Regions from separate parts of the Klebsiella sp. PL-2018 genome, predicted to be linked through region 2. Evidence: predicted binding sites of a transcription regulator. Region 2 holds the regulator's gene; each other region holds the start of a gene.
What was found. The regulator LexA, encoded in region 2, represses DNA repair genes until DNA is damaged. The targets are predictions, from matches to a motif close to TNCTGTATGTACATACAGNA.

Region 1 (2,203 bases), 120 kb from region 2:
GTTCAGATCGATCGGGCTGTGCAGCAGGGAGCAGGAAGAGGCTACCCACAGTTCACGTTTGCCGACGATATCTTTAACCTGCGCGTATTTCTCGCTCAGATCGGCGCGCCAGACGTTGCGGCCGTTGATCAGCCCCGCGGAGAGCAGCCAGTCGGCAGGCAGGCGCTTATGCAGTTCGGCGACATCGTCCTGGCCGTGGACCAGATCCACATGCAGGCCCTGTACCGGCAGTGCGGTAATGGTGTCGAGGTTATCGGTAATGCCTTCAAAGTAGGTAGTCAGCAGCAGCTTAAGCTGACCGCTAAGGGCCGCGTAAGCCGGTTTGAAGGCATCCAGCCACGCCTGCGGCAGCTCGAGCACCAGCGCCGGTTCATCAATCTGCACCCACTCAACGCCGCGTTTTGCCAGTTCAGTCAGCACCTGCTGGTAAACAGGCAGAATATCGTGCAGCAGGTTCAGGCGGTCGAACGGCTCGCCTTTCACCTTACCGAGCCACAGATAGGTGACTGGCCCAAGCAGGACGGGCTTCACTTTGTGGCCCAGCGCCAGCGCTTCGTCCACCTCATCCAACAGCTGGTTCCAGCTCAGTTTGAACTGCTGGCCCTTCACAAATTCCGGCACTATGTAGTGGTAGTTAGTGTTAAACCATTTGGTCATTTCCGCCGCCGCGGCCGGTTCGCCGGTCGGCGCGCGGCCGCGGCCTATGCGAAAAAGGGTATCGATATCAACGGAGCCGTCTTTGTTCTGATGACGAGCCGGCACGTTGCCAAGCCACAGGCTGGTGGTCAGAACATGGTCGTACCAGGCGAAATCGCCCACCGGTAGCAGGTCAATGCCCGCCTGCTTCTGCTGTTCCCAGTGGCGAGCGCGCAGTTCGCGGCCAACGGCCAGCAGTTCTTCGCGGCTGGTATTGCCCGCCCAGTAGCTTTCTTGCGCTTTCTTCAGCTCGCGGCGCAGGCCAATGCGAGGGAAACCGAGGGTGTGGTTAATAATTGTCATTTTTTGAGCCTCATAATTGCAATCCGAAAGATTTCGGATTTAGGGAAGGCGGCAAACTTGCTCATCCCCAGGAGCTTACTGAAGTAAGTGACGGGGGTGAGGAAGTGCAGCCAACACTGCCATAAATTCGAAAGATAAAGGATTTAGACGTCCAGATGTTTACACATCCATAATTGGCAGTTACTGTATATTCCTCAAGCGCAAATTATTCATGCCGAAGTGAAGGACTTTCATGATCGAAATTAAACACCTGAAAACGCTCCAGGCGTTGCGGAATAGCGGCTCTCTGGCAGGCGCGGCGGCGGCCCTGCACCAGACCCAATCCGCCTTGTCCCACCAGTTCAGCGATCTGGAACAGCGCCTCGGCTTCCGTCTGTTTGTACGTAAAAGTCAGCCGCTGCGCTTTACGCCGCAGGGAGAGATCCTGCTGCAGCTGGCCAATCAGGTCCTGCCGCAAATCAGCCGCGCCCTGCAGGATTGCAATGAGCCGCAGCAAACCCGGCTGCGTATCGCCATCGAATGCCATAGCTGTATTCAGTGGCTCACGCCGGCGCTGGAGAGTTTCCGCGCCCGCTGGCCGCATGTGGAGGTGGACTTTCAGTCCGGGGTGATCTTCGACCCGCAGCCGGGCCTGCAGCAGGGCGAGCTGGATCTAGTGATGACCTCCGATATCCTGCCGCGCAGCGGACTGCACTATTCGCCAATGTTTGATTTCGAAGTACGCCTGGTGATGGCGCCGGATCATCCGCTGGCGACAAAGGCGCGCATCGCGCCCGAGGATTTAGCGACTGAAATGCTGCTGATTTATCCGGTCCAGCGCGCACGTCTGGATATCTGGCGTCACTTCCTGCAGCCTGCCGGGATTAGCCCGCAGCTGAAGAGCGTCGACAATACGCTGCTGTTAATTCAGATGGTGGCGGCGCGAATGGGCATCGCCGCCCTGCCGCACTGGGTCGTGGAAAGCTTTGAGCGCCAGGGCCTGGTGGTGACCAAAACCCTGGGCGAGGGACTGTGGAGCCGACTGTACGCCGCGGTGCGCGACGGCGAGCAGCGCCAGCCGGTTACCGAGGCGTTTATTCGCTCAGCGCGGAACCACGCTTGCGATCATTTACCGTTTGTGCGGAGTGCGGAGCGACCCAGCGTCGATGGACCCATAGCGAGGCCAGGATCACCAGAGCGCCAATAATAAAGCTCGGCCAGCGGG
Region 2 (2,203 bases):
GTACACTCATTGACGTCATTTACATAAAAAGGTTTGTTTGATGGCCAATAATACCACTGGGTTAACCCGAATTATTAAAGCGGCAGGGTATTCCTGGAAAGGATTCCGGGCGGCGTGGGTCAACGAGGCCGCCTTTCGTCAGGAAGGCATCGCGGCCGTTGTTGCCGTGGCGATCGCCTGCTGGTTAGACGTCGATGCCATCACCCGGGTGCTGTTGATTAGCTCGGTCCTGCTAGTGATGATAGTTGAAATTATCAATAGCGCGATTGAGGCGGTTGTTGACCGTATTGGCCCTGAACATCACGAGCTGTCGGGGCGAGCGAAAGACATGGGATCGGCGGCGGTATTGCTGGCGATCATCATCGCGCTGATCGCGTGGGGAACGCTTTTATGGGCAAACTACCGCTAACGCCTGGCGTAGCGGCTCGCAAAACGGAAAGAAACTCCTGATTTTTGTGTGAAATGTGGTTCCAAAATCACCGTTAGCTGTATATACTCACAGCATAACTGTATATACACCCAGGGGGCGGAATGAAAGCGTTAACGACCAGGCAGCAAGAGGTGTTTGATCTCATTCGGGATCATATCAGCCAGACGGGCATGCCGCCGACGCGTGCGGAGATTGCTCAGCGCTTGGGGTTCCGTTCCCCAAACGCGGCGGAAGAACACCTGAAAGCGCTGGCGCGTAAAGGCGCAATCGAGATCGTTTCCGGCGCCTCCCGCGGTATTCGTCTGCTGACGGAAGAAGAAACGGGTCTGCCGCTTATTGGCCGCGTCGCGGCGGGTGAGCCGCTGCTGGCCCAGCAGCATATCGAAGGTCACTATCAGGTCGATCCGGCTATGTTTAAGCCGAATGCCGATTTTCTGCTGCGCGTTAGCGGGATGTCGATGAAAGACATCGGTATTCTTGATGGCGACCTGCTGGCCGTCCATAAAACGCAGGATGTGCGCAATGGCCAGGTGGTTGTGGCGCGCATCGACGAAGAAGTTACCGTGAAGCGACTGAAAAAGCAGGGTAACGTCGTTGAACTGCTGCCGGAAAACAGCGAATTCTCGCCGATCGTGGTGGATCTTCGCGAGCAAAGCTTCACTATTGAAGGCCTGGCCGTCGGCGTTATCCGCAACGGCAACTGGCAGTAATCTCTTCACCTCGCGGCATCATCACCTGATGCATGATGCTGCGCCGTTTTTCCTCATTTGGGCTCTTTCTCCATGCTTTTTAACGCCGCCGACAAAGCCCTGTGGCGCTTAGCGCTGCCCATGATCTTCTCCAATATCACCGTTCCGCTGCTGGGGCTGGTGGATACCGCCGTTATTGGCCACCTCGACAGCCCGGTTTATCTGGGGGGCGTGGCGGTTGGCGCAACGGCGACCAGCTTCCTCTTTATGCTACTGTTGTTCCTGCGAATGAGTACCACCGGACTGACGGCGCAGGCGTTTGGCGCAAAAGATCCGCAGCGGCTGGCGCGTGCGCTGGTACAGCCGCTGGGCCTGGCTCTGACCGCCGGGGCGGCGATTGTGCTCTTACGGATGCCGTTAATCGACCTGGCGCTGCATATCGTCGGCGGTAGCGAAGCCGTGCTCGAACAGGCCAGACGCTTCCTGGAACTCCGCTGGCTAAGCGCGCCGGCATCGCTGGCGAATCTGGTCCTGCTGGGCTGGCTGCTGGGCGTGCAGTACGCCAGAGCGCCGGTGATCCTGCTGGTAGTCGGCAACGTCCTCAACATTGTGCTCGATTTATGGCTGGTGATGGGCCTGCATATGAACGTGCAGGGGGCGGCGCTGGCGACGGTCACCGCAGAATACGTCACTTTCTTTATTGGCCTGCTGATGGCGAGACGCGTGCTGGCGCTGCGCGGCGTTTCCCTGTCGATGCTGAAAAACGCCTGGCGCGGCGATATACGCCGCCTGCTGGCGCTGAATCGCGACATCATGCTGCGCTCGCTGCTGCTACAGCTCTGCTTCGGGGCGGTGACGGTATTTGGCGCCCGCCTTGGCGCCGATATCGTCGCGGTCAATGCGGTCCTCATGACGATGCTGACCTTTACCGCCTATGCGCTGGACGGTTTTGCCTACGCCGTGGAGGCGCACTCCGGGCAGGCCTACGGCGCGCGCGACGACAGCCAGCTGCTTGCCGTCTGGCACGCGGCCTGCCGCCAGTCAGGGATGGTGGCGCTGGCGTTTGCGCTGATTTACGGCCTTG
Region 3 (2,203 bases), 1.4 Mb from region 2:
ACTTCCTGCGGCAGCTCCCCCATCGGGAAGCGGTGCTCCGCCTCCTGCCCGGCCGGCATGTACAGATTGAGGATATTATTCAGGGAGGAGATGAGCTCATAGAGCTCCTCGCAATGCCCATTCAGACGCTCGGGATTCGCCAGCGGCGGCGTGGTTTTAGGGCGAAACTGCTCCATGCAGGTCGCGACCAGTTTCGTAAAAAGATCCAGCTGCAGGCGGTACCAGGGGGCGGTGATTTCCGCGCTCATTTCCAGCGCATCGCGGGCCACCTCCGGAAGATGGTGGCCTTCATCCAGCACCAGCAGCAGATGCTTCGGTTCTGGCAGCACCGCTTCGCTTTCCATCGCCGCCATCACCAGCGCGTGGTTCGCCACCACCACTTCCGCTTCCTGGATTTCCCGGCGGGCGACAAAAAACGGACATTCGCGATAATAGTGGCAGTTGCGGTTCAGGCAGCTGGCTTTATCGGTGCTCAGGCGGCTCCATAATGAATCATCCACATTTTTATCGGTATGATCGCGCAGGCCGTCCCATTTGTAGCTATCAAGGTCCGCTTTCAGCGTCGCGCACAGCTTCTGTTCCGCCTGGTTGTTAGGCGTGAGTTCGTCATCAAGAAAGGCCAGTAAATCCTGCTGCGTTGGCTCGGTGCTGGCAAGCGCGGCCAGGTTACGCGGGCAGACGTAGCGCCCGCGGCCAAAGGCGGCGGTAAATCGCAGGTCGGGAATGATTTTGCGCAGCAGCGGCAGGTCTTTACTGTAGATTTGGTCCTGCAGAGCAACGTTGGCGGTACTGACCACCAGCGTTTTTTGTTCTTCACGGGCAATGGCGATGCCGGGAATCAGGTATGACAAGGTTTTGCCGACGCCGGTCGGGGCTTCTATCGCCAGATGTCGCCCCTCTTCCCCGGCGAGCGTCTTCGCCACATCGGCAATCATCTGCCGCTGCGGAGGACGGGGAATAAAGTCAGGGATTTGTTCCTGAAGCGCCTTATACCAGGCGGCGATTTGCGCTTTCAGCGCTGCGGTCAAAGCCATGAGAAAACCTGAATACTGTATAAACAGCCACTATTGTGCCATTTTTTAGCCGTCGGAAGGAACGTCTTTCTGAGCAAACTGGAATCACGCTCGAGGTTATGCTGAGCGAAGCGCGTCCGGGTAAGGAGTCTTACCCGGACAACCCATCAGTGGCTTAGCCGCGCGATTGCGACACTCGCCACAGGAGTGACGGGATAGCGTTACTCCGCCGCGGCGGGTTTGCGCGGGCGACGACGGCGAGGAGGCTTACCGTCTTGAGTTCGCGCTTTCGGCGCTTCGCCATCGGTACGACGCGGAGCGGACTGCTGACCGCGACCTTGCCCCTGGCCACCGCGGCCCTGACCCTGGCCACCGCGACCGCCGCCGCGCTGCTGCTGACGACCGTTCTGAATCGGCTCGGCTTTAATCGATGGATCCGGCTCGTAGCCCGCCAGGGCAATACGCGGGATCCCTTTTTTCAGCAAGCGTTCGATATCATGCAGCAGTTTATGTTCATCAACGCAAACCAGCGACAGCGCTTCACCCGTTGCCGCGGCGCGCCCGGTACGACCGATACGGTGCACATAGTCTTCCGGTACGTTTGGCAGCTCGTAGTTCACCACGTGCGGCAGCTCTTCAATATCCAGACCGCGCGCGGCGATATCGGTGGCCACCAGTACGCGAATGCCGCCGGATTTAAAGTCAGCCAATGCGCGGGTACGCGCGCCCTGGCTCTTGTTGCCGTGAATAGCGGCGCTGCGGATGCCGTCTTTATTGAGCTGTTCCGCCAGATGGTTTGCGCCGTGCTTGGTGCGGGTAAAGACCAGCACCTGCTGCCAGTTACCTTCACCGATCATCTGCGACAGCAGCTCGCGTTTGCGCTTTTTATCGACAAAATGCACCAGTTGGCTCACCTGCTCAGAGGCGGTGTTGCGGCGGGCGACTTCGATCTCCAGCGGGTTATGCAGTAGCTTTTCCGCCAGCGATTTAATGTCATCGGAGAAGGTTGCGGAGAACAGCAGGTTCTGACGTCTGGCCGGCAGCTTCGCCAGCACCCGGCGAATATCGTGAATAAAGCCCATATCCAGCATACGGTCGGCTTCGTCCAGCACCAGCACTTCGACTTTGTCGAGGCTCACGGCGTTCTGATGTTCAAGATCCAGCAGACGACCCGGCGTTGCCACCAGGAT
Region 4 (2,203 bases), 1.8 Mb from region 2:
GGGCGATTTCCTGCGCGCGTTCCAGCGCCAGCGCGCTCATCTGCTGCGGCTGCCAGGATTCACGATAGTCGCCATCTTCCTGGCGATGACCGACCGGCGCGCAGAAGTGTACGCCATCCGCGGCGCTGACGGTGAGAAGGGTAATCTCGAAATCAAAATTCACCACGCCTTCAACGATAACGCGTCCGGCTCCGGCGCGGCCGCCCTGCTGCGCATACTGCCAGGCGTCAGCCAGCTGTTCGCTGGAACGAATAAAGCTCTGGCCTTTACCCGATGAGCTCATTACCGGCTTGACGATGCACGGCAGGCCTATCCCGGCGACGGCTTCGCGGAAGGCGGGTTCGCTGTCGGCAAAACGGTAGGCGGAGGTCGGCAGCTTCAGCTCTTCAGCGGCCAGGCGGCGGATCCCTTCGCGATTCATGGTGAGCTTTGCCGCGCGCGCGGTGGGGACGACTTTCTGCCCGGCCTGCTCCAGCGCGACCAGTGTATCGGTGGCGATGGCCTCGATTTCCGGCACGATAAAGTCAGGCTTTTCCTGCTCAATCAGCGCCTGCAACGTTTCGCCGTGCAGCATATTGATGACGTGCGAACGGTGTGCGACCTGCATGGCCGGAGCGTCAGGGTAACGATCGACGGCGATGGTCTCAATTCCCAGGCGCTGGCATTCAATGGCCACTTCTTTACCCAGTTCACCGGAACCTAACAGCATTACCTTTGTTGCCGCAGGGCGCAGCGCCGTACCTAATACAGTCATAACTCTCTTCCGCAGTAAAAAAACATGCGCCGCATTATAAACGAAAACGTTTGCGCATGTCTTTATGCGCGTCATTTGAGTTCGGGGAAGAAATTTGATATACTGTATAAAAATACAGTACTGAGAGGCTGCATCATGGCGGTTGAAATTAAATATGTAGTGATTCGCGAAGGTGAGGAAAAAATGTCTTTTGCCAGCAAAAAAGAGGCCGATGCTTATGACAAAATGCTCGATCTGGCGGAAGTACTGAACGACTGGCTGGTTGAATGCCCGCTAACGCTCGATGAAGAGCAGCGCGATAGCATGGCGATGTGGCTGGCCGAACGTAAAGACACCCTCAACCATATTTTGCGCTCCGGTAAGCTGCCGGAAGCCGAGGGCGCCGCCGAGGCGCCAGCCGATCGCGCAGAAGCAGAAGAGGGCGACAAGACCGACGACGTCGTCGAATCTGAAGCCCCGGCGCCGGCGAAGCCGCGCAAAGCGAAAGCGGCCTGAGCTACGCTGCCGCCGCCAGCGCTTCTGGCGGCAGGCTCCCGCGCTTCCCGGCGCGACATTTGCTCATCTTTAGCTGCCGATAACGTTTCCTGACGTCGCGTCGTTTAGGCTGGTGGTATCGCTTATCGCGCAACGAGGAAATGTATGGCTAACTGGCTTAATCAACTGCAGTCTCTGCTGGGTCAGCAGGGGCGGTCTTCTTCATCTGACGATCAATCAAGCGGCAAAAATTTACTCCTGCCGGGCGCGCTTGGCGGGCTGGCCGGGCTGCTGGTCGCCAGCAAATCATCGCGCAAGCTGTTAGCCAAATACGGCACCGGCGCGCTGCTGGTCGGCGGCGGCGCGGTTGCGGGCAGCGTTTTATGGAATAAATATCAGCAGAAGATGCGCGCCAGCGCGCAGCAGGCATCGGCTGATGTCGCGCCCGCACAGGCGCCATCTCCCGCACCGGCCGAACTCGACGCCCGCAGCGAACGGCTGATTATGGCGCTGGTCTTCGCCGCTAAAAGCGATGGACATATTGACGAACGCGAGCGGGCAAATATCGAAGAGCAGCTGCGTGCGGCAAACGTCGACGTCCAGGGCCGGGTGTTAATTGACCGGGCGCTGGCGCAGCCCCTCGACCCGCAGAGCCTGGCGCAGGGCATCTGCAGCGAGCAAGAGGCGCTTGAAGTTTACTATATCAGCTGCGCGGTCATTGATATTGACCACTTTATGGAACGCAGCTATCTGAACGCCCTCGGCGAAGCGCTGAAGCTCCCGCAGGAAGTGCGTGAGGATATCGAACGGGATATTCAGGCGCAAAAACAGGCCGTAACGCTCTAAATCCGCACGTTTCGCTTGCATCGCTGGCGACTTTTGCCACCCTTATATATTGTGTAGTCACGTCACCCTTCAGGCTGCTTTGAAGCAGCCTGAAAATTTTAGTACTCAATACAAGCCGCAGAAGAATAA

Region 1: a site for LexA is predicted at 1,181-1,200, ahead of metR (HTH-type transcriptional regulator MetR). Genes of this name have one in related genera too.
Region 3: a site for LexA is predicted at 1,048-1,067, ahead of dinG (ATP-dependent DNA helicase DinG). Genes of this name have one in related genera too.
Region 4: a site for LexA is predicted at 855-874, ahead of MKleb_RS10060 (YebG family protein). Genes of this name have one in related genera too.

The regions. Positions count from the first base shown of each region.
Region 1 covers NZ_CP077673.1:271,589-273,791, reverse strand. The annotation lists gene metE (5-methyltetrahydropteroyltriglutamate--homocysteine S-methyltransferase) at 1-999, opposite strand, end outside; gene metR (HTH-type transcriptional regulator MetR) at 1,232-2,185, shown strand; gene MKleb_RS01245 (carboxylate/amino acid/amine transporter) at 2,073-2,203, opposite strand, start outside.
Region 2 covers NZ_CP077673.1:395,552-397,754, forward strand. The annotation lists gene MKleb_RS01815 (diacylglycerol kinase) at 41-409, shown strand; gene lexA (transcriptional repressor LexA) at 532-1,140, shown strand; gene dinF (MATE family efflux transporter DinF) at 1,213-2,203, shown strand, end outside.
Region 3 covers NZ_CP077673.1:1,838,213-1,840,415, reverse strand. The annotation lists gene dinG (ATP-dependent DNA helicase DinG) at 1-1,034, opposite strand, end outside; gene rhlE (ATP-dependent RNA helicase RhlE) at 1,235-2,203, opposite strand, start outside.
Region 4 covers NZ_CP077673.1:2,166,398-2,168,600, forward strand. The annotation lists gene purT (formate-dependent phosphoribosylglycinamide formyltransferase) at 1-754, opposite strand, end outside; gene MKleb_RS10060 (YebG family protein) at 890-1,249, shown strand; gene MKleb_RS10065 (tellurite resistance TerB family protein) at 1,394-2,074, shown strand.